Regions from separate parts of the Planomonospora sp. ID91781 genome, predicted to be linked through region 3. Evidence: riboswitches for the same ligand, from Rfam matches in the RefSeq annotation. Region 3 holds a riboswitch; each other region holds the start of a gene.
What was found. A riboswitch is a leader RNA that binds a small molecule or an ion and turns the genes downstream of it on or off. The one in region 3 is predicted to bind cobalamin.

Region 1 (7,666 bases), 620 kb from region 3:
GCGCTTGAAGACGTTGGAGACCTGCGGCTCGATGCACTCGTAGCAGCCGGCGATGGAGGCGATCGTGGCGGTCGGCGCGATCGCGATCAGCAGGGAGTTGCGCAGGCCGGTCTCCGCGATCCGCTCCCGCAGCGCGGCCCACTCGGGCGAGCGCGCGGCGGACCGGGAGGCCCCGTGACCGCCGCTGCGGCCGTCGCTGTGGCCGTCGCCGTAGTGGTCGGGGTGGAGCACCCCGTCCGCGGCCCGGGTCTCGCCGTAGGAGGGGTGCCGGCCCCGCTCGGCGGCCAGGTCGGCGGAGGTGCCGTAGGCGGCGAGCGCGATCTCCTCGGCGATCCGGGTGGACAGCTCCAGCGCCTCCGGCGAGTCGAACGGCAGGCGCAGCGCGAAGAACACGTCGGCCAGGCCCATCACGCCCAGCCCGATCGGCCGCCACCGGCGGTTGGCCGCCTCGGCCTCGGGCGTCGGGTAGAAGCCCAGGTCGATGGTGCGGTCCAGGAACCGCACGGCGGTGCGGACGGTGCGGCGCAGCCGCTCCCAGTCGACCCCGTCCCCGGCCAGGTGGGCGGCCAGGTTCACCGAGCCGAGGTTGCAGACGGCCGTCTCGGCGTCGCTGGTGACCTCGAGGATCTCGGTGCAGAGGTTGGACAGGTGGATGACGTTCTCGGGGCGGGCGGTCTGGTTGGAGGTGCGGTTGGCCGCGTCCTTGAAGGTCATCCAGCCGTTGCCGGTCTGGGCCAGGGTCCGCATCATCCGGCCGTAGAGGGTCCGGGCCGGGATCCGCCGCACGGCCAGCCCGGCCTCCTCGGCGGCCCGGTAGGCGGCGTCGAAGGCGGCGCCGTACAGGTCGGTGAGGTGCGGGACGTCCTTGGGGTCGAACAGCGACCATGCCGCGTCCGCCTCGACCCGGCGCATGAACTCGTCCGGCACCCAGTTGGCCAGGTTGAGGTTGTGGGTGCGGCGGGCGTCCTCGCCGGTGTTGTCGCGCAGTTCCAGGAACTCCTCGATGTCGGCGTGCCAGGTCTCCAGGTAGACGCAGGCGGCGCCCTTGCGCCGGCCGCCCTGGTTGACCGCGGCGACGCTGGAGTCCAGCGTGCGCAGCCACGGCACGATGCCGTTGGAGTGGCCGTTGGTGCCCCGGATCAGCGAGCCCCGCGAGCGCACCCGGGTCCAGGCGATGCCGATCCCCCCGGCGTACTTCGACAGGCGCGCGACCTGCCCGTAGCGCTCGTAGATGGCCTCCAGCTCGTCGCGCGGCGAGTCGAGCAGGAAGCACGACGACAGCTGCGGGCGGCGGGCGCCGGAGTTGAACAGGGTCGGCGAGCTCGGCAGGTAGGACAGCGTGGTCATGAGGCCGTACAGCTCGGCGGCCTCGGCCACCGTCTCCGACAGGCCGCAGGCCACCCGGAGGAAGAAGTGCTGCGGGCGCTCCAGGACCTTGCGGGTCTCCGGGTGGCGCAGCAGGTAGCGGTCGTAGACCGTGCGCAGGCCGAAGTACTCGAACCGGGTCTCCTCGCGGACCAGCGCGTCCAGCTCCGCCGCGTTGGCCGCGACGAACTCCGCCAGCCGGTCGGCGACCAGTCCGGCCGCGTGGGTGGCGGCGACGGATTCCGAGAAGGTCCGGACGCCGTGCTCGGCGGCCTCGTCGGCGATCAGCCCGTCCAGCAGCCCGGCGGCGGTCCTGGAGTTCTCCGGGTCGGTGATCACCCGGGCGGCGGCCTCCTCGATGGCCAGCCGGCGGGCGTCCGGGCCGGTTCCCGCCCCCGGTACGGCGCCGGCCGTCGTACCGCCCGCCGCGCCGCCCGCCGCGTCACCCGCCGTGCCGGTCACCACCGTGCCGGTCGCGCCGCCCGCCGCGTCACCCGCCGTGCCGATCGCGGCCTCTGCCATGGTCTGTGTCACGTGCCACCCCTCGCGCGCTGGAATTCCCCGTGTGTACGGCTCTCGAGGAACGGGCGCGCGTCGGAGGGCGGATCCCGGCCGCAGGAAGGGCATGCGGGAACCGCCTCGTCCGCGGGCCCTCCCTCGAAGCCCTGGACCGCTTGCGTGGCCGGGGCCGCCCACCGGGCGGTCCGGACCGCCCTCGGGCGTCCCGGAGCCCGGTCCGGCTCCCCTTCCACGCGTCACCGGCAGGTCTTCGGACTCACGGGCGTGTTCGTGCGCTTCCTACTGGCCGTCGCTTCCCAGGTCTCCCCAGTGCCTCTGACGGCGGTCGTTCCCGTTCACCGCTGCGGGGCAGTCCCGGAATCGCACCGGGTTCCCTCTTTCCTCGCCCCGCCAGGGGCGAACCAGCAACGAGGAGGATCCTACATCTAGGGGCGGATCGCGCAACCGGCCCTACAATTTGTGTCGGACGAGCCCAGCAGCCCGAGTTCGTAGAGCACGCCCCGGGTGCGCTCGGTCTCGGTGGCGAGCCACTGCCGGAAGTCGTCGCCGCTGAGGTACACGCGTTCCCAGCCCTGGCGCGCGCACAGTTCCCGCCAGCGCGGGGAGGCGTCGATCCGGTCGCAGAGCGCGACGGCGGCCTCGCGGTCCTCGGCGCTCATCTCCCCCGGGCCGAGCAGCCCGCGCCAGTCGGCGTACTCCAGCCGGACCTCCAGCTCCATGAGCGTCGGCGCCTCGATCCCGTCGATCCGTTCGCGGGAGGAGACCGCCAGCACGCGCAGGCGTCCCGAGGCGAGCCCGGCGGCCAGGACGCGGGCCGGGGCCAGAATCGCGGCGGCCCATCCGCCGCCGAGCGCCTCGACGGCCTGGTCGGCCCCGGCGTACCCGGTGTACTCGAGGAGGCGGGCGTCCACGCCCAGGCACTTGCCGATCATGCCGTAGAGGACGTGGTCCGGGCCGCCGGCCGCCCGGCCGCCGACCACCAGCCCGGCGGGGTCCCGGCGGAGCCGGGCGGCGAAGTCCTCGAAGGAGCGCAGCCGCGAGTCGGCGGAGACCGCCAGCGCCGCCCACTCGCCGACCAGGCGGGCCAGCGGGGTGGCGGACTCGGCCAGCGGGGCGGCGCCGGACGTCTCCGCCCCGGCGACCATCGGCATCCCGGCCACCAGCAGCCCGCCCTCGCGGGTGAACGGCGCACCGGAGGTCCGCGACGCGGCGAGGGCCGCGAGGGCGGCGGCCCCGGCCCCGCCCGGGTGGTTCTCCACCTCGACCGTCCGGGCCAGTCCGTCGCCGGTCAGCGCCGACGCCAGCGCCCGGGCCACCCGGTCGGCCTCGCGCCCGCGGGCCGCGGGCGCGATGACCGACAACCTCTCCGGCACCGGAGGTCCGGCGCCGCCCGTCGTCCCGCATCCCGCCGCGGCGACCGCGATCCCCGCGGTGATCCAGAAAAACCGCCTACGGTGCATAGGTGCCCCTTTCCCAGGGTGCCCTTGGCACTCTAGGTTACAGCACCATTACTTTCCGCCACAGAACGGGACGTAGCGGGCGCAGCGTTCCGGCTACTCCACCGTGACGCTCTTGGCCAGGTTCCGGGGCTTGTCCACGTCCCGCTCCAGGGCGACGGCGGCGTGGTAGGCGAAGAGCTGGAGCGGGATGCCCAGCAGGATCGGGTCCAGCTCGACCTCGTTCTTGGGCACGACCAGGCAGTCGTCGGCCAGCTTGGGGTCGGCGACGCGGTGGCCGACCATCAGCACCCGCCCGCCGCGCGCACGGATCTCCCCCAGCGTGGTGAGGTTCTTGTCCAGCAGCTCGTCGTCGGGGACGATCGCCACGGTCGGCATCTCCGGGCCGATCAGCGCCAGCGGGCCGTGCTTGAGCTCGCTGGCCGGATAGGCCTCGGCGTGCACGTAGGAGATCTCCTTGAGCTTCTGCGCGCCCTCGCGCGCCACCGGGTAGCCCCGGACGCGGCCGACGAACATGATGCTCGGCGAGTCGGCGTACTTCTCGGCCAGTTCCTTGACCTGCGGCTCCAGGGCGAGGATCTCCTTGATCTGGTCGGGCAGCGCGCGCAGCCCCTCGCAGATCCGGCGGCCGTCGGCCGGCGACAGGTCGCGCACCCGGCCCAGGTGCAGGGCCAGCAGCGCGAAGGCCACCGCGGTCGAGGTGAACGCCTTGGTGCTGGCGACGGAGACCTCAGGTCCGGCGTGCAGGTAGACGCCGCCGTCGCACTCGCGGGCGATGGCGCTGCCGACGGTGTTGACGATGCCGAGCACCCGGCCGCCCTTGCGCTTGAGCTCCTGGACGGCCGCGAGGGTGTCGTAGGTCTCCCCCGACTGGCTGATCGCCACGTACAGGGTGTCGGCCTCCACGACCGGGTTGCGGTAGCGGAACTCGCTGGCCGGCTCGGCGTCGGCGGGGATGCGGGCCAGCTCCTCGATGAGCTGGGCGCCGATCTGGCCGGAGTAGTAGGCCGAGCCGCAACCGATGATCTTCACGCGGCGGAAGGAGCGGGTCTCCCGCGCGTCCATGTTGAGGCCGCCCAGGTGGGCGACGTTGAAGCGCTCGTCGAGGCGTCCGCGCAGGGTGCGGGCGACGGTGTCGGGCTGCTCGGAGATCTCCTTGAGCAGGTAGTGCTCGTAGCCGCCGGTGTCGTAGTGCGCGGCCTCCCAGTCGACGGTCAGCGGCTCCTTGGCGGTCTCCCGCGCGTCGCTGGCGAAGGTGTTGAACCCGTCGGCCCGCAGCACCGCGAGCTCGCCGTCCTCCAGGTGCACCACCTGGCGGGTGTAGCGGACCAGCGCGGCCACGTCGGAGGCGGCGAACATCTCCTTCTCGCCGATGCCCAGCACGATCGGGCTGCCGTTGCGGGCCACGACCACCTCGCCGGGGCGCTCGGCGTCGAGCACGGCGATGCCGTAGGTGCCGACGACCCGCTTGAGCGCGAGGCGGACGGCCTCCTCCAGCGAGTCGGTCTCCTTGACGGTCCGGGCGATCAGGTGCGCCAGCACCTCGGTGTCGGTCTCGGACAGGAAGACCGCGCCGTCGGCCTCCAGCTTGGCCCGCAGCTCGTCGGCGTTCTCGATGATGCCGTTGTGCACGACCGCGACGCGCTCGTCGTTCGACAGGTGGGGGTGGGCGTTGACGTCGCTGGGCACGCCGTGGGTGGCCCAGCGGGTGTGGCCGATGCCGACCGTCCCCTTGAACCGCGCGGGCACGGCCGCCGCCAGGTCCGCCACGCGGCCCTTGACCTTGCGCATCTTCAGGCCCTTGTTGGAGACGACCACGCCGGCCGAGTCGTAGCCCCGGTACTCCAGGCGCTGGAGGCCCTCCAGCAGGATCGGCGCCGCGTCCTTCGGGCCGACGTAGGCCACGATTCCACACATGATCATCACCCTCTCACTGAGATATTTGTACCCTTTGTACGGTTTTATCCGTAAACGATCCGTCGCAACTGGCGCAGGGAGAGCTCGGGCGGCGAGACGCGGCGGGCCGCCAGCTCCGCGGCGATCCGCGGGAAGGCGACGTCGTTGACCAGCCCCTTCGCCTTGAGCTCGGCGTGGCGCCGCCGGACGTACTCCTCGGTCCCCTCTGAGAAGTACGCCAGCACGTCCGCCACCACCCGCGCCGCCTCTCCCGGCCCGAGCGCGCTCGTCCGGGTCAGATGAGTGATCAGCTCCTCGTGCGGATGCCATGCGGTGGACACAGACCAGGACGATATGCAGGGGGAACGCGATTCGCCAACTTTCCTGCCCGGAATCGGGCAGGAAATCAGCGATTCCGTCCGATCGACCACATGAATCACATACGGTAGTTGATCGTTACTGTGGGTAGTGGTCCGGGCGGGAGGAACCACTATGCGCCGCCTGCCGTGCATCACCGTATTCGCCGCTCTCGTCGTCTCCGCCGCCTTCGGCGCGCCCTCTGCCCACGCCGCCCCGGAACCGAACCTCCGGACGGGCCCGCAGCCGCCTCCGCTCCCCGGCCCGGAACCCGCCCCGGGGAACGCCCACGGGAACGGCCCGGAACCCGCCCCGGGGAACGGCGAGGAGAGCGCCCTGGAAAACGGCTCGGGGAACGGCCCGGAGAGCCGGATGCGGGAACGTCCGCACCAGGGCAGGCAGGCCGCCTTCGCCCGGGCCGCCCGGACGTACGGCGTGCCGGAGAGCCTGCTGCTCGCCGTCTCCTACCTGCAGTCCCGCTGGGACGCCCACGGCGGCAGGCCGAGCGTCTCGGGCGGGTACGGTCCCATGCACCTGGTCGACGCGCGCACCGCCGCCTCCCCCGGCCGCCACCGCGACGACCACCACGGCGCGGCCGGGGCGGACCCGCGCGGCGACGAGACCCGGCCGCTCCGGGTGGCGGCGCCCCGCCCCGCCGCCCGCGGCGACCGGGTCCCGCCGCCGGACACCCTGCACCGGGCCGCGAGCCTGACCGGGATCTCCCCCGCCCGGCTGCGCCTGGACCCGGCCGCCAACATCACGGGCGGCGCCGCGCTCCTCGCCCACCACCAGCGGAGCGGCGGAGGACGGCCGGGCGCCGGTCCCGCCCACTGGTACGACGCGGTGGCCCGCTATCCCGCGACCCGCGACGCCCGGGCCGCGGCGGTCTTCGCCGACGAGGTCTACGCGACGCTCCGCACCGGAGCCGCCCGGGTGACCGACGACGGCGAGCGGGTGGTCCTGCGCCCGGACCCGGCCCTGACCCCGGCGGCCCCGGCGGGCCGCGCGGAGGCGGGCCGTACGGACCGGGACGCCCGCGCGCCCCGGCGCCTCGCCCTGCGGCAGGAGACCCGGGGCAGGACCGGGCCCGACTGCCCCCGCGGGGTCTCCTGCGAGTGGATCCCCGCCGCCTACCGGAAGCTGGGCGAGGGCCGCTACGGCAACCACGACCGCTACGAGGGCCGCAGGGAGATCGACTACATCGTCATCCACGACGGGGAGACGAGCTACGACGCCATGACCCGGCTCGCGGCCAACCCCGCCTACCTGAGCTGGCACTTCACCCTGCGCTCCAGCGACGGCCACATCGCCCAGCACCTGCGCGGCCAGGACGTCGGCTGGCACGCGGGCAACTGGTACGTCAACTCCCGCTCCATCGGCCTGGAGCACGAGGGCTACCTGGCCCGCGGCGGCGCCTGGTACACCGAGGCGATGTACCGCGCCTCGGCCCGGCTGGTCCGCCACCTCGCCCGGCGGTACGGCGTGCCGCTGGACCGGGCGCACATCCTCGGCCACGACAACGTGCCCGGCGCCACCCCGGCGACCGTGCGCGGCATGCACGAGGACCCGGGCCCCTACTGGGACTGGGAGCACTACTTCGAGCTGCTGGGCCGCCCGCTGGACCGGGCCGCCCGGGCTCCGCGGCCGGCCCTGGCCGCCCTGACCGCCCTCTCCGGCCGGCGGCCCGCGCGCTCGGTGACGATCCTGCCCCGCTACGCCGTCCACCGGCCCCACTTCACCGGGTGCGGCGGCGGGTCGCGCCCCTGCCCTCCCGCGGGCGCGTCCTCGGTCTGGCTGCGCACCGCCCCGGCGGACGACGCCCCGCTGGTCAGGGACGTCGGCAAACACCCGACCGGGGGTTCCAGCCACAGCGTCTACGACCACGCCGCCCGCGCCTCGACCGGCCAGCGCTACGCCCTGGCCGAGCGCCGGGGCGACTGGACCGCGATCTGGTACCTCGGCCAGAAGGCCTGGTTCCACGACCCCGCCGGCGCCCGGACCTCCGTACGCGCCCGCGGTCCCGTGGTCACCCCCCGGCCGGGCCTGGCCTCGGTGAGGCTGTACGGCAGGCC
Region 2 (7,666 bases), on a different contig from region 3:
GCGGCGCCGGCCGCCTCGGCGGCGGCGCCGTCGGCCTGGCGCCCTGGGAGACCCGCGAGCTGGCCGTCGGCGGCAGGACCCTGCGGATCACCGGCACCCCCGGCGTGCACGGCCCCTTCGGCGACGTCACCGGTTTCGTCATCGAGGAGCCGGGCGAGGACGAGGCGCTCTACATCTCCGGTGACACCGTCTACGTCGACGAGCTCGACGAGATCGGCCGCCGGTTCACCGTCGGCACCGCGCTGCTGCACCTGGGGGCCCCGCGCATCCAGGGCTTCGGCGGCGGCGAGCTGATCTGCATGGACGGCGCGCAGGGCGCGGCGCTCACCCGCTCGCTGGGGGCCCGCCGGGTCTGCCCGATCCACTACGCCTCCTGGGAGCACTTCACCGAGGACCCCTCCCAGGTGACCGCGGCCTTCGCAGCCGAGGGACTCGCCGGCCGCCTGCACTGGCTCACCCCCGGCGTCCCCGAGGTCCTCGCCTGAGAAGGGCGGGCGGAGCGGACCGCCGCCCCGCTCCGCCCGGCATGCCGTACAGGTCGGGCTGATCAAGCAGGTCGGGCTGATCAAGCAGACCGAGATGTCACTTGATTTGCGACTTTAACCTTGTATGCCGGTTTCAGTGGTGAAACGCTCGCAGTATGACGACGTTCGCCGGAGGCGGCATCGAGGCCTTCGTCGGCCCCGTCGAGCTGGGCGCGGCCGACGACCTCGAACGCGTGATCGTCGACTTCATCGGCGGCGCGCGGCGCTCCCTGGACATCGCCGTGCAGGAGCTCGACTCCGAGCCCATCGCCCAGGCCGTCCTGGACGCCCGCTTCCGCGGGGTGGACGTCCGCATGGTGCTGGAGCAGGACTACCTGGTCTCCGCGAGGCCGCCGGCCGTCACCGTGCGGCCCGGCGAGGACGAGGCCGCGGCCCGCCACCGGGTCCAGTGGGGCGAGGAGGCCGGGACGCGGAGCCTGGAGCCGAACCGGAGGATCCTGGCCGCGCTGCTGCGCTGCAACGTCGACGTGAAGGCGGACTACAACCCGGCGATCTTCCACCAGAAGTTCGTCATCCGCGACCACCGCGAACGCGCCCTGCCCACGTCGGCGATCCTGTCGGGATCGGCGAACTTCACCGGCACCGACTGCCACCGCAACCTCAACCACGTCGTGGTATTCCACGACCCGCGGATCTGCCGGGTGTACACCGCCGAGTTCGACCAGCTGCGCGAGGGGCGGTTCGGCCGGGGCGCCCACGGCAAGGTCCCCGCCGCCTACAGCCTCGGCGGGGTGCCGGTGAAGGTGCTGTTCGCCCCCGACCACGCGCCCGAACTGGAGATCATGAAGCAGATGCTCAAGGCCACCGCGCGCGTCGACTTCGCCATCTTCACCTTCTCCGGCTCGTCCGGCATCGACGACGCCATGATCGCTCTGGCCGCGGCGGGCCGTACCGTCACCGGGGTGATGGACCCCGGCCAGGGCGCGCAGGCCTGGGCGGCCACGCACGACCTGGACCGCGCCGGCATCGAGCTGTACTTCCCGAGGCGCGAGCCCGCCTTCGGCAAGCTCCACCACAAGCTCATGGTGATCGACGAGGCGGTCGTCGTCGCCGGGTCCTTCAACTACACCGCGCCCGCCAACAACTACAACGACGAGAACATCTTCGTCCTCGGCAGCCCCTACCCGGACCTGCCCGCCCGCGAGGGAGGCCCGGTCGACCCCGCCGCCTGCGCCGAGCTGGCCCGCTTCTTCCGCGCCGAGATCCGGCGCGTCGAGGCGGCGGGCGAGCGCTTCATGGGCAGGCCGTCCCCGCCGTGACGGGCCGCGCCGACGGCCGTCACCGGACCACTGAAACATGATCGAAATAGTTGAAAGTTGACATTTATCTAGGTAAGCCTAACCTAATCTCCGTGACCGAGAAGATCTCGCTGCGTGGAGCCGACCTGCGTCTGGGCTACCACGGCGCCACCGTCGTCGAGAACGGCCGCATCACCCTGCGGCGTGGACTCGTGACGGCCCTGGTGGGCCCCAACGGCAGCGGCAAGTCCACCCTGCTGCGGGCGCTGGCCCGGCTGCACCGGCCGGAGGCGGGCACGGTGACGCTGGCCGACGACGTGTCCGCGCTGGACATGTCGGCCCGGGAGTTCGCCAAGCGGGTCACGCTGCTGGCGCAGAGCCGCCCCACGCCCTCCGGCGTGCGGGTCCGGGACGTCATCGGGTACGGCAGGCACCCCTACCGGGGCCGGTGGCGGGCGGGCGACCCCGAGGGGGACGCCGCGGTCGCCAGGGCGATGGAGCTCACCGGCGTCACCGCGATGGCCGACCGCGCGGCGGACGAGCTGTCCGGCGGCGAGCTGCAGCGCGTGTGGCTGGCCACCTGCCTGGCGCAGGACACCGGCGTCCTGCTCCTGGACGAGCCCACCACCTTCCTGGACCTGCGCTACCAGATCGAGCTGCTGGATCTGGTGCGCGACCTGGCCGACGGCCACGACGTGGCCGTCGGCGTCGTCCTGCACGACCTGAACCAGGCCGCCGAGCTGGCCGACCACGTCGTCCTGCTGCACGGAGGCCGCGTCCGGGCCGACGGGCCGCCCGCCGAGGTCCTCACCGAGGACCTGCTCACCGAGGTGTACGGCATCCGCATCGAGGTCACGCACGACCCGAGGACGGGGACGGTGTCCACCCGGCCGATCGGCCGGCACACCAGAAGCGTCCCCGCCACAACCTGACAGGAACACCATGAACCCCCTGCGCACCGCCCTCGTGGCCGTGGCCGCCGCCGCCGTGCTCGCCGCCTGCGGCACCACCGAGACCGCCGCTCCCGAACCGGCCGCCTCCGGCGGCACGGCCCCCGCCTCCGCCTCCCCCGTCACGGTGACCGACAGCCGCGGCAAGCAGGTCACCCTCGACCGCCCCGCCACCAAGGTGGTCGCCCTGGAGTGGGGCGAGGCCGAGATGGTGGTCAGCCTCGGCGTCATGCCGATCGGGGTGGCCGACACCAAGGGCTACGCCACCTGGGTGACCGCGGCCAAGCTCGACCCCTCGGTCAAGGACGTCGGCACCCGCCAGGAGCCGAGCGTCGACTCCATCGCCGCGCTCCAGCCCGACCTGGTCGTCATGGAGGCCGAGCGCGACTCCGCGCTGGTGCCGCAGCTGGAGAAGTTCGTCCCCGTCATCACCTTCAAGGGCAGCGACGCGAAGGACAACCTGGGCCGGATGCGGAGCGACCTCAAGCTGATCGCCACCGCGCTGGGCAAGACCGCCGAGGCGGACAAGCTCCTCGCCGACTTCGACGCCGCGCTGGCCGACGGCAAGAGCAAGCTCGCCGCGGCGGGCGCCGCCGGCAAGCCGTTCGCCATGGCCGACGGCTGGAAGGACGGCAGCAAGATCTCCATCCGCATGTTCGGCAAGGGCGCGCTGGTCTCCGACGTCGCCACCGAGCTCGGCCTGGTCAACGCCTGGACGGGCGAGGTGGACCCGGTGTGGGGCCTGGGCGCCACCGACGTCGAGGGCCTGACCGCGCTGAAGGACCCCGACACCCGCTTCTTCTACAACGCCTCCGACGGCACCGACGTCTTCGCCGACGGGCTGGCCTCGAACGCCATCTGGAAGAAGCTGCCGTTCGTCGAGAAGAAGCAGGTCGTCAAGCTCCCCGACGGCATCTGGACCTTCGGCGGACCGCTGTCCTCCAAGCAGTACGCCGAGGCCCTCGTGAAGGCCTACACCGGTTGAGCACCACCCTCCAGGCCCCGCCGGCGCCCCCCACCCCGCTGCGGCGGCTGGGGAGCGCCGGCGTGCTCCTCCTGACGCTGGCGGCGGTCGTCGTGGCCGCCGCGGTCCACGTGACGCAGGGCACGTCGTCGATCGGCGCGCTCGATCTGCTCCGGCTGCCGTTCGGCGACACCGACGGCGAGGCCGCCCGGATCCTGCTGGCCTCCCGGCTGCCCCGGCTGCTGGCCGGGATCACCGTCGGCGTCGCCCTGGGGGTGGCGGGCGCGCTGCTGCAGGCCGTCTCCCGCAACCCCATGGCCTCGCCCGACACGCTGGCGGTCAGCGCCGGCGCCTACTTCGCGGTCGCCGCGGCGGCGGCCTTCGGCCTGACGCTGCCGCTGTTCCTGTCGGGCCTGCTCGCCCTGCTGGGCGGCCTGACCGCGGCCGCCCTGGTGATGGCGCTCGCCGCGGGCGGCCGGACCGGCACGACCAGGCTGATCCTGGCGGGTTCGGCGACCGCGCTGGCGCTCCACTCGCTCACCAACCTGCTGCTGATCCTCTTCGAGGAGGAGACCAACGGGCTGTTCGCCTGGGGCAGCGGCTCGCTCGTGCAGAGCGACCTCGAGGCCGTCACGCAGCTGGGCCCGCTGATCCTGCTGGCCGGGGCCGCCGCCGTGCTGGCCGGGCCGAGGCTCGACATCCTCTCCCTGGGCGACGACACCGCCACGGTGCTCGGCGTCAACGTCGGACGGCTGCGCCTGGTGCTCACGCTCCTGGCCGTCCTGCTGGCCGCCGCCGCGGTCACCGTCGCGGGCCCCATCGGGTTCGTGGGCCTGTGCGCGCCGGTGATCGTCAGGCTGCTCCCGGGCGTGCACCGCCACCGGACGGCGGTTCCGCTGGCGGGCCTCGTCGGCGTGCTCGTCGTCCTCGGCTCCGACATCGGGCTGCGCGCCGTCTTCGGCGGGCAGGCGGGCGTGGACGTGCCGCCCGGCGTGGTCACCTCGCTGTTCGGCGCCGCGGTGATGGTGTGGCTGGCCCGCCGCTACCGGGACGCCGGGCCGACCCGCCAGCCGCCGATCGTGCGGGTCGCGGCCCGCTCGCGCGCCGCCTTCCTGACCGTGGTGACGGCCTGCGCGGTCCTGCTCGCCGGAGCGGTCTTCCTCGGCATGCTCGGCGGCGACACCTGGATCCTGGGCGGCGACCTGGTCAACTGGCTGAACGGCCGGACCGGCCGCGGCCTCACCTTCGTGCTCGATCAGCGCTATCCGCGGGTGCTCGCCGCGGTGCTCGCCGGCGCCGCGCTGGCCGCCGCGGGCACGGCCGTCCAGGCGGTGTGCCGCAACCCGCTGGCCGAGCCGGGCATGCTCGGCGTCACCGCCGGTGCGGGCGTGGGCGCCGTCTCGCTGCTGGCCCTCGCACCGCTCGCCGGGATCTGGCCGATGTTCGCGGCGGCCATCGCCGGGGCCCTGGCCGCCTCCGCCGCGGTGTACCTGCTGTCGTGGCGCGGCGGGCTGAGCTCCGACCGGCTGGTGCTGATCGGCGTCGGCGTGCAGGCGGCCTGCACCGCCGTCACCGTGCTGATCATCGTCAAGGCGGACCCCTGGAACACCGCCATGGCGCTGACCTGGCTGTCCGGTTCCACCTACGGCCGCGTCCCCGCCCAGCTCATCCCGGTCGCGCTGGCCCTGGCCCTGGTGCTCCCGCTGATCGTCTGGCTCCGCCGCGACCTGGACCTGCTCTCCCTGGACGAGGACAGCCCCCGCGTCCTCGGCGTCCCCCTGGAACCGGTACGGCTGGCCGCTCTGGGCGGCTCGGTGCTGCTGACCGCCACCGCGGTCTCCGCCGTGGGCGTGGTCGGCTTCGTCGGCCTGATCGCCCCGCACGCCGCCCGCGCCCTGGTCGGTGCGGGCCACGCCCGCGTCCTCCCGGTGGCCGTGCTCCTCGGCGCTCTGCTGGTGAGCCTGGCCGACACGCTCGGGCGCACCGTCATCGCCCCGGCCCAGGTGCCCGCCGGGCTCGTCACCGCGCTGCTCGGCACGCCGTACTTCGTCTGGCTGCTGTGGCGCTCCCGGGCGCAGGCGGACGGCTGACCGGCCGGTTCCGGGCCCTGATCGCGATTTCCACGAGGTCGTCCCATCCGAGATCGCCTCCGCGGGACCGAGGAGCGAGTGTGCCCCTGGTCTCGTGGAGGCGGACGGTGCGACCGCACCCGGTTCGGCGGCGCGGTCGTCACCTCCTGCATGATCGCGCTCCCGCACTGCGCTACAGTCGCGTCCGGCACGAACTGACGCGAGGTGCCTCCCCCGGGAGGAGAATCGGGAAGCCGGTGCGACTCCGGCACGGGCCCGCCGCGGTGATCGGGGAGCTGCCGTCCACGCACGAGACGTGCGGCCACTGGCCTCGAGGCCGGGAAGGCGGACGGCGCAGGCGTTGATCCGAGAGTCCGAAGACCGGCCTCGCTCCACCCGCCGCCCCCTGAGGGGCGGCACGAGAGCAGCGGGAGCCTGCCCTGTGAACGACGTCCCTGCGAACGACGTCTATGCGAACGACGTCCCTGCGAACGACGTCCCTGCGAACACCGGCATCTACGACGTCATCCACCGCCGCCGCGACGTACGGTCCCAGTTCAACGGCGGACCCGTGCCCGGCGACGTCCTCGACCGCGTGCTGGCCGCCGCGCACGCGGCGCCCAGCGTGGGGCTCTCCCAGCCCTGGGACTTCGTCCTGGTACGGGACCCCGCCACCCGCCAGGCCTTCCACGACCACGTCCAGCGGGAGCGGGCCGTCTTCGCGGCGTCCCTCAGCGGGGACGAGGCCGAGCGGTTCGCCAGGATCAAGGTCGACGGCGTGCTGGAGTCGAGCCTCTCGGTGGTCGTCACCTACGACGCCGAACGCGCCGGTCCCGCGGTCCTGGGCCGGCACGCCATCGCCGACACCGGCCTCTACTCGGTCTGCCTGGCCATCCAGAACCTGTGGCTGGCGGCCACCGCCGAGGGCCTGGGCGTCGGCTGGGTCTCGTTCTACCGCGAGCCGTTCGTGCGGCGCCTGCTCGGCATCCCGTCCGGGATCCGCCCGGTGGCCTGGCTCTGCCTGGGACCGGTCACCCACGTCGAACCGGCCCCCGACCTGGAACGGCACGGCTGGCGCCGCCGCGCCCCGCTGAGCGCCGCGGTCCGGCACGAACGGTGGTGACGCGAGGACACGGATCGACCCGGGGCGCGGGACCCGGATGGGGCCTTGCCGCGGCCCGAGCGGACATGATCGACTAAGGCGGTCATGTTCGGCGCGAACCCCCGCATGAATGGACCTGGCCCATGAACACCCCCCGCGAATCCGGCGCTCCGCGCGACCTCGGCCTCGACCGGCCGCACTCGGCCCGCATCTGGAACTACTGGCTGGGCGGCAAGGACCACCACCCGGCCGACCGCGAGGCCGGGGAGATGGTCAAGCAGCTCATCCCGGGCATCGTCGAAGCGGCCCGGGCCGACCGGGCGTTCCTGGGCCGGGCCGTACGGCACCTGGCGGGCGAGGCGGGCATCCGCCAGTTCCTCGACATCGGCACGGGCCTGCCCACCGCCGACAACACCCACGAGGTCGCGCAGCGGATCGCCCCGGAGTGCCGGGTCGTCTACGTCGACAACGACCCGATCGTCCTGGCGCACGCCCGCGCCCTGCTCGCCGGCACGCCCGAGGGCCGCACCCAGTACATCGAGGCCGACCTGCGCGACCCGCAGCACATCCTGCGGGTCGCCGCGCAGACGCTCGACTTCACCGAACCCGTCGCGCTGATGCTGCTGGGCATCCTGCACCACATCGTCGACGACGCCGAGGCGGGGAAGATCGTACAGGAGCTGGTCGACGCCCTGCCCTCCGGCAGTTACCTGGCGATCGCGCACGCCACGGCCGAGGTCCACGGTGACGCCATGCACGAGGCGATGCGGCGGTTCATGGAGCGGGGCGGCACCCCGA
Region 3 (7,666 bases):
AGACCGTCGCCGGTGCGGCCCGGTAGGGCCGGGGACGGCGGGGCGGGACGACCGGGCGGGACCGCGGACGCCCTCACGGGACGGCCGGGCGGGACCGCAGGCGCCCTCGCGGGACGGCCGGGCAGGGCCGGGGACGGCGGGGCCGGGCGGCCCCGCCGTACGCCCGCCGGGCACGTCATGCCGGGTAGCGGCGGGGGGTGAAGACCACGCGGCGGCCGTCGCCGCGGTCGGCCACCCGCGTCGTCGAGGACCCGACCAGCAGCAGGCAGCGCATGTCCACCGCCGCCGGGTCCAGCTCGGCCAGGGTGGTCACCGTCACGCTCTCGCCCGCCCCGCCGACGTCCCGGCCGACGACCACCGGCGTCTCCGGCGCGCGGTGCTCCAGCAGCAGGTCGCGGGCCGCGGCCACCTGCCAGGTCCGGCTCCGGGAGGCGGGGTTGTAGATCGCCAGCACCAGGTCCGCCCGCGCCGCCGCGCTGATCCGCTCCGCCACGACCTCCCACGGCTTGAGCAGGTCCGACAGCGACAGCACGCAGTAGTCGTGCCCGAGCGGCGCCCCCGCCCGGCTCGCGACCGCGTGCGCCGCGGTCAGGCCCGGCAGCACCCGCACCGGCACGCCGGAGAAGCGCGGCTCGCAGGCCACCTCCAGCACCGCGCTCGCCATCGCGAACACCCCGGGGTCGCCGGAGGAGACGACGGCCACCCGGGACCCGGCCCTGGCCAGCTCCAGCGCGTGCGCGGCCCGCTCGGCCTCCACCCGGTTGTCGGTGGCGTGCCGGCGCTGGCGCGGGTTGGGCGGGACCCGGTCCAGGTAGGGGCCGTACCCGACGAGCTCGTCGGCGGCGGCCAGGGCCTCCTGCGCCTCCGGCGTCAGCCAGGGCCGGCCGGCCGGGCCGAGCCCGACGACCACGACCTCGCCGGTCCTGCCCGCGGTGCCCGTCCCGGTCGCGGTCCCGGTCGAGGTGCCGGTCGTGGTCCCGGTCGAGGGCCGGACGCCCGCCGCCGCCTCCGCCGTACGGGCCGGACCGGCGGGGGCCGGTCCGGCGTTCACCGGGCTGGGGATCAGGGCCAGCGAGAAGTACGGCACGCTCTCCGGGTCGACCTCCGCCAGCGGGGCCAGGCGCTGCCCGCCGGTGGTGGCGCGCTCCACGTACCAGGCCTCCTCCAGACGGCCCGCCTTCTCCAGCGCGTCGCGGACCTTGGTGAACGTCCGGCCCAGCTTGAGCACCGCGGCGGAGTCGGCGGCCGCGAGCCGCTCGGCCAGCACCTCGGCGGGCAGGGTGCCGGGCAGCACCGTCAGCGTCTCGTCGCGCTCCACCAGCGGCCGGCCGAGGACCGCCGCGGCCCCGCTCACCGAGGTGACGCCCGGGACGACCTCGGTGGTGTAGCGGTGCGCCAGGCGCTTGTGCATGTGCATGTAGGAGCCGTAGAAGAGCGGGTCGCCCTCGCACAGCACCACCACGTCGCGCCCCGCGTCCAGGTGCGCGGCCAGCCGGAGCGCGCACTCGGCGTAGAAGTCGTCGATCGCCCCCTGGTAGCCGCCCGGATGGTCGGTCGTCTCCGTGGTGAGCGGGTAGATGAGGGCCTCCTCGATCTGGCCCTCCCGCAGGTACGGCGCGGCGACCGAGCGGGCGATGCTCCGGCCGTGCCGGGCGCTGTGGTAGGCGATCACGTCCGCCGCACCGAGGAGGCGGGCGGCCTTGACGGTCACCAGCTCCGGATCACCCGGTCCCAGCCCCACCCCCCAGAGCCGTCCCGCGGCGGCGGGCCCGTCGTGCCCGGTGCGCCCGTCGTGTCCTGCGGCCGCACCGGTCGCACCGGTCGGGTCGTCGGTCATGGCGCTCACTCCTGTTCGCTGGCGATCGCGTTGACGGCGGCGGCGGCCATCGCGCTGCCGCCCCTGCGGCCGTGCACGACCAGGTACGGCAGGCCCGCCGGGTGTCCGGCGAGGGCCTGCTTGGACTCGGCGGCGCCGATGAAACCTACGGGGACGCCGAGTACGGCCGCGGGCCGTCCCGCGCCCTCCTCGACCATCTCCAGCAGCCGGAACAGCGCGGTGGGCGCGTTGCCCACCGCGACCACGGCGCCCTCCAGCCGGTCGCGCCAGAGCTCCAGCGCGGCGGCGCTGCGGGTGGTGCCCAGGCGCTCGGCGAGCTCCGGCACCCGCGGGTCGCCGAGGGTGCAGACGACGTCGTTGCCGGCCGGGAGACGGTGGCGGGTCACTCCGGAGGCGACCATCATCGCGTCGCACAGCACCGGGGCCCCGGCCAGCAGTGCGGCCCGCGCCGAGGCCACGACGCCGGGAGACCAGCCGAGGTCGTCGACCAGGTCCACCATGCCGCAGGCGTGGACCATGCGGACCGCGACCCGCGCGACGTCCTCGGGCAGCCCGCTCAGGTCGGTCTCGGCGCGGATGGTGGCGAAGGAACGGCGGTAGATCTCCGCGCCGTCGCGGACGTAGTCGATCACGTTTCCCCTCTGGCGGCCGCCACCGCGGCCGCGGTCTGTCCGATGTCCGCACAGGACAGGCTGAGGCCGTCCGCGTCCACCCGGTAGCCGTCGCCGGTCGCGACCACGTCCACGACCCGCCCGGCCGGACGGCCGCAGCGGCGCCCGCAGCCCGCCCAGTGCACGGGGAGCGTACCGGTGCCCGGCGATCTCATCGAACGCGAGGCGGCGTCCGCCTCCACGAGGCCGATGACGGAGGCCGCGTCGGCCCGGACGTCGGCGAGGGACTTGGCGCAGCCCGGGCGGCCGGTGCAGGCGCTCACGCCGGTCCACGGCGAGTCCGGGTCCGTGACCAGCCCGGCGTCCGCCAGCCGGACGGCCGCCTCCGCCGCCTCCGCGCGGGTCAGACCGGGCACGACCACCCCCCGCCACGGCGTGAGCCGTACCTCGTCGGCCAGCCCGGCGAGCAGTTCCGCCTGCGCCGCGGTCAGCCGCCCCAGCGGCACCGCGACGCCGAGGGCCACCCGGTCACCGGGATCCCCGCCCCCGTCTCCGTCTCCGGCCTCCTTCCGGTCCCCGCGCCCGCGGACCGGCTCGATGACGCCCACCGGTCCGTGCGTGACCGGGTGCGGCGCCACCGGCCGGCCGAGCCCGGAGCCCACGCCGGCGTCCGTCGCGGGAGGCGGCGCCGCGGCGTCCGCGGGGGTCTCCACCGGGGCGGCCGCGGAAGCGCCCGCGAGGGCGACGGCCGAGCCGGCCGCCTCGGCGCGGAGGCGTGCCACGACCCGGCCGGGACCGCCGGGCAGTTCCCCGATCCGCCAGGCGGCGGTCCCCGAACCCGCGAGCTCCGCCAGGAACGCCCCGGCCACCGCGAGCAGCGCGGGAACCGCCTCGGACACCGGGACGCGCAGGCCGCTGTCGGCGCCCGCGACGAGGACCGCGACCAGGTCGGGAGCGAGCGGCAGGATCCCCGCGTCGGCGCCGAGCCCGGCGACGTCGCCGCGGCCGTCGTCGACGGCGAACAGGAACCGGCCGGGCAGGGCGGCCAGCTCCGGGCGGGCGCACAGCGACCGGTCCAGTTCGGCGACCAGCGGGCCCGCGTCGAGCAGCCCGCGGCCGTCGCAGCCGGTCAGCGGGGAGGCCAGGATGTTGCGGACCCGCTCGTGGGTCGGCGAGGGCAGCAGGCCCGCCTCGCCCATCCGCGCCGCGAAGCCGGACTCCTCGCCCAGCCCGCGGACCTGGACGTTCGCCCGGGAGGTCAGCTCGATGACGCCGGTGCCGCACTCGGCGGCGGCCCGGGCCAGCTCGCGCAGCCGGGTCGAGGGCAGGCGGCCGCCGGGAACCCGGATCCGGGCCAGCCCGCCGTCGGCGGCGGCGTGCGTCTGCAGCGCTCCGGGACACGCGTCGGACCGGGACCGGCCCGGAAGGCCGGACACGCCGGAGGAGCCGGGACCGTCGGAGGCGCGGGAGGAGCCGGGTGCGCCGGACGCGTCAGGGGGTCCGGGACGGCCGGGCGCGCCGGAGGAGCCGGACAGGCCGGGAGTTCCGGAGGGCCCCGGTCCGCCGGGTGCGCCGGAAGGGGCGGGAAGCCCGAGTCCGCCGGGCACATCGGGGGAGCCGGACATGCCGGGATTTCCGGAGAGGTCGGGAACGGTCACGCCGAGGATGCTAACGCCGGGTTCCTCCGGACGACCGAACTGCCGTACGCTCATGGTCGAGCGAAGGCAATGGGAGGAAGCCGGTGCGAATCCGGCGCGGTCCCGCCACTGTGACCGGGGAGCGACCCCCAACCAGGCCACTGTCCGCGTGCGGACGGGAAGGCCGGGGGGAGCGTCGATCCGGGAGCCAGGAGACTCCGGCCCTCGCGTCCGCCGACGACCCGGGGCGAGGACCCCGAGGGAGGAAGAGTCTCCGTGCGCCCTTCGCCGTGCCCCCGTCCCGAGGGACGTGCCGCGTGATCCTGCTGCTCTCCACCTCCGACACCGACCTGCTCAGCGCCCGGGCGAGCGGCGCCGCCTACCGGCTGGGCAACCCCGCCCGGCTCGCCGCCGCGGACCTGCCGCCGCTGCTGGAGGGCGCCGACCTGGTCGTGGTCCGGCTGCTCGGCGGGCGCCGCGCCTGGGAGGAGGGCCTGGACGCCCTGCTCGCCGGGCCCCGGCCCGTCGTCGTGCTCGGCGGCGAGCAGGCGCCCGACGCCGAGCTGATGGAGTTGTCCCGCCAGTGGGGGGTCCCCGGCGGCGTCTGCGCCGAGGCGCACGCCTACCTCGCCCACGGCGGCCCGGCCAACCTCGCCGAGCTGCACCGGTTCCTGTCCGACACCGTGCTGCTCACCGGCCACGGCTTCGCACCCCCCCGGCCCACCCCGGCCTGGGGGGTGCTGGAGCGCGAGGCCCGCCGGGACACCGCCGGGGACGCCGCCGGGGACGCCGTCGGGAACGCCCCGGTCGTGGGGGTGCTGTACTACCGGGCCCACCACGTCGCCGGGAACACCGCGTTCGTCGAGACGCTCTGCGCGGCGGTCGAGGACGCGGGCGCGCGGGCGCTGCCCGTCTACTGCGCCTCCCTGCGCGCCGCCGAGCCCGCCCTGATCGAGACCCTGCGCCAGGTCGACGCCCTGGTGGTGACGGTGCTCGCGGCCGGAGGCACCCGCCCGGCGACCGCGTCGGCCGGCGGCGACGACGAGGCGTGGGACGTCGGGGCGCTGGCCGAGCTGGACGTGCCGATCCTGCAGGGACTCTGCCTGACGAGCAGCCGGGAGACCTGGGAGGGCAGCGACGACGGCCTGTCGCCGCTGGACGCCGCCACCCAGGTGGCCATCCCCGAGTTCGACGGCCGGATCATCACCGTGCCGTTCTCGTTCAAGGAGACCGACGCCGACGGGCTCACCGTCTACGCCGCCGACCCCGAGCGGGCCGCGCGGGTGGCCGGCATCGCCGTACGGCACGCCGCGCTGCGGCACGTCCCGCCCGCGGAGCGGCGGATCGTGCTGATGCTCTCGGCCTACCCGACCAAGCACTCCCGGATCGGCAACGCCGTCGGCCTGGACACCCCCGCGAGCCTGGTGCGGCTGCTGGCCGCGCTGCGCGGGCACGGCTACGACATCGGCGCCGAGGACGAGCTGCCCGGCGTGGCCGCCCAGGACGGCGACGCGCTGATCCACGCGCTGATCGCGGCGGGCGGGCAGGACCCCGACTGGCTCACCGAGGAGCGGCTGGCCGGCAACCCGGTGCGCATCGCCGCGCGCACCTACGCCGAGTGGTACGGCACGCTCCCGGCGGACCTGCGCGAGCGGGTCGAGGCGCACTGGGGGCCGCCGCCCGGCGAGCTGTTCGTCGACCGGTCCCGCGACCCGGAGGGCGAGATCGTGCTGGCCGCGCTGCGCGCCGGGAACGTCGTGGTGATGGTCCAGCCGCCGCGCGGCTTCGGCGAGAACCCGATCGCCATCTACCACGACCCGGACCTGCCGCCGAGCCACCACTACCTGGCGGCCTACCGGTGGCTGGCCGACGGGTTCGGTGCGCACGCGGTCGTGCACGTCGGCAAGCACGGCAACCTGGAGTGGCTGCCCGGCAAGTCCGCGGGCCTGTCGGCCTCCTGCGGCCCGGACGCCGCCCTGGGCGACCTGCCGCTGGTCTACCCGTTCCTGGTCAACGACCCCGGAGAGGGCACCCAGGCCAAGCGCCGCGCCCACGCCACCCTGGTCGACCACCTGGTGCCGCCGATGGCCCGCGCCGACACCTACGGGGACATGGCGCGGCTGGAGCAGCTCCTCGACGAGCACGCCTCGATCGCGGCCATGGACCCGGCCAAGCTCCCGGCGATCCGCGCCCAGATCTGGACGCTGATCCAGGCGGCCCGGCTCGACCACGACCTGGGGGTCGGGGACCGCCCGCACGACGCGGAGTTCGACGACTTCCTGCTCCACCTGGACGGGTGGCTCTGCGAGGTCAAGGACGTGCAGATCCGCGACGGCCTGCACGTGCTGGGCGCCGCCCCGCAGGGGGAGGTCCGCGTCGACCTGGTGCTCGCCATGCTCCGGGCCCGCCAGATGTGGGCGGGGAGCGAGGCGCTGCCCGGCCTGCGGGAGGCCCTGGGCCTGGCGGAGGACGGCAGCGCGGACCGGGCGGGCGTCGACGGGGCCGAGACGCTGGCCCGCTCCCTGGTCGAGGCCATGGAGGGCGGCGGCTGGGACCCGGCCGCGGCGGCCGGTGCGGTCGCCGCCGTCCTCGGACCGGTCGGCGGTGCCGTACCCGGATCGGATAACGGTGCCGTACCCGGATCGAGTGGCGGTGCCGTACCCGGATCGAGTGGCGGTGCCGTATCCGGACCGGGTGGCGGTGCCGTATCCGGACCGGGTGGGTCGGGCGGCGCGGCCGTTCCGCCGGGGGCCGCCGCCTCCGGAGCGGACCTCGCGCTGGTGGAGCGGATCCTGCGGTTCGCGGCGACCGAGATCGTGCCCCGGCTGGCGCGGACCACCGACGAGATCGGCGCGATCCTGCACGCCCTCGACGGCGGGTACGTGCCCGCCGGGCCGAGCGGGTCGCCGCTGCGCGGGCTGGTCAACGTGCTGCCGACCGGGCGCAACTTCTACTCGGTCGATCCCAAGGCGGTGCCGAGCCGGCTGGCCTGGGAGACCGGGCAGGCCATGGCGGACTCACTGCTGGCCCGCTACCGGGAGGAGACCGGCGGCTGGCCCCGCTCGGTCGGGCTCTCGGTCTGGGGGACCAGCGCCATGCGCACCGCCGGGGACGACGTGGCCGAGGTGCTCGCGCTGCTCGGCGTCCGGCCCGTGTGGGACGAGGCGTCGCGCCGGGTCACCGGCCTGGAGGCGATCCCGCTGCCCGAGCTGGGCCGGCCCCGGGTGGACGTCACCGTCCGCATCAGCGGGTTCTTCCGGGACGCCTTCCCGCACGTCGTGGCCATGCTCGACGACGCCGTACGGCTGGTCGCGGCCCTGGACGAGCCGGAGGAGGACAACTACGTCCGGGCCCACGTGCTGGCCGACTCCGGCCGCGGCGACCGGGCCACGATGCGGATCTTCGGTTCCCGCCCGGGCGCCTACGGGGCGGGGCTGCTGCCGCTGATCGACAGCCGCAACTGGCGCGACGACGCCGACCTGGCCGAGGTGTACGCGGTCTGGGGCGGGTTCGCCTACGGCCGGGGCGTCGACGGCGTCCCGGCGCGCGAGGACATGGAGACGGCCTACCGGCGGATCGCG

Region 1: linked by a shared signal. The riboswitch ahead of HS048_RS25680 (ribonucleoside-diphosphate reductase subunit alpha) and the one ahead of HS048_RS22865 (cobaltochelatase subunit CobN) in region 3 are both predicted to bind cobalamin.
Region 2: linked by a shared signal. The riboswitch ahead of bluB (5,6-dimethylbenzimidazole synthase) and the one ahead of HS048_RS22865 (cobaltochelatase subunit CobN) in region 3 are both predicted to bind cobalamin.

What each region holds. Positions count from the first base shown of each region.
Region 1 covers NZ_JABTEY010000002.1:1,419,609-1,427,274, forward strand. The annotation lists gene HS048_RS25680 (ribonucleoside-diphosphate reductase subunit alpha) at 1-1,899, opposite strand, end outside; cobalamin riboswitch at 2,108-2,305, opposite strand; gene HS048_RS25685 (tripartite tricarboxylate transporter substrate-binding protein) at 2,310-3,257, opposite strand; gene glmS (glutamine--fructose-6-phosphate transaminase (isomerizing)) at 3,438-5,264, opposite strand; gene HS048_RS25695 (hypothetical protein) at 5,303-5,578, opposite strand; gene HS048_RS25700 (N-acetylmuramoyl-L-alanine amidase) at 5,967-7,666, shown strand, end outside.
Region 2 covers NZ_JABTEY010000001.1:2,930,239-2,937,904, reverse strand. The annotation lists gene HS048_RS13350 (MBL fold metallo-hydrolase) at 1-485, shown strand, start outside; gene HS048_RS13345 (phospholipase D-like domain-containing protein) at 641-1,804, shown strand; gene HS048_RS13340 (ABC transporter ATP-binding protein) at 1,897-2,715, shown strand; gene HS048_RS13335 (iron-siderophore ABC transporter substrate-binding protein) at 2,726-3,718, shown strand; gene HS048_RS13330 (iron ABC transporter permease) at 3,715-5,787, shown strand; cobalamin riboswitch at 5,973-6,171, shown strand; gene bluB (5,6-dimethylbenzimidazole synthase) at 6,209-6,889, shown strand; gene HS048_RS13320 (SAM-dependent methyltransferase) at 7,012-7,666, shown strand, end outside.
Region 3 covers NZ_JABTEY010000002.1:797,450-805,115, reverse strand. The annotation lists gene HS048_RS22885 (cobalt-precorrin-6A reductase) at 1-26, shown strand, start outside; gene HS048_RS22880 (precorrin-2 C(20)-methyltransferase) at 176-1,837, opposite strand; gene HS048_RS22875 (precorrin-8X methylmutase) at 1,843-2,469, opposite strand; gene HS048_RS22870 (precorrin-3B synthase) at 2,466-4,106, opposite strand; cobalamin riboswitch at 4,180-4,304, shown strand; gene HS048_RS22865 (cobaltochelatase subunit CobN) at 4,403-7,666, shown strand, end outside.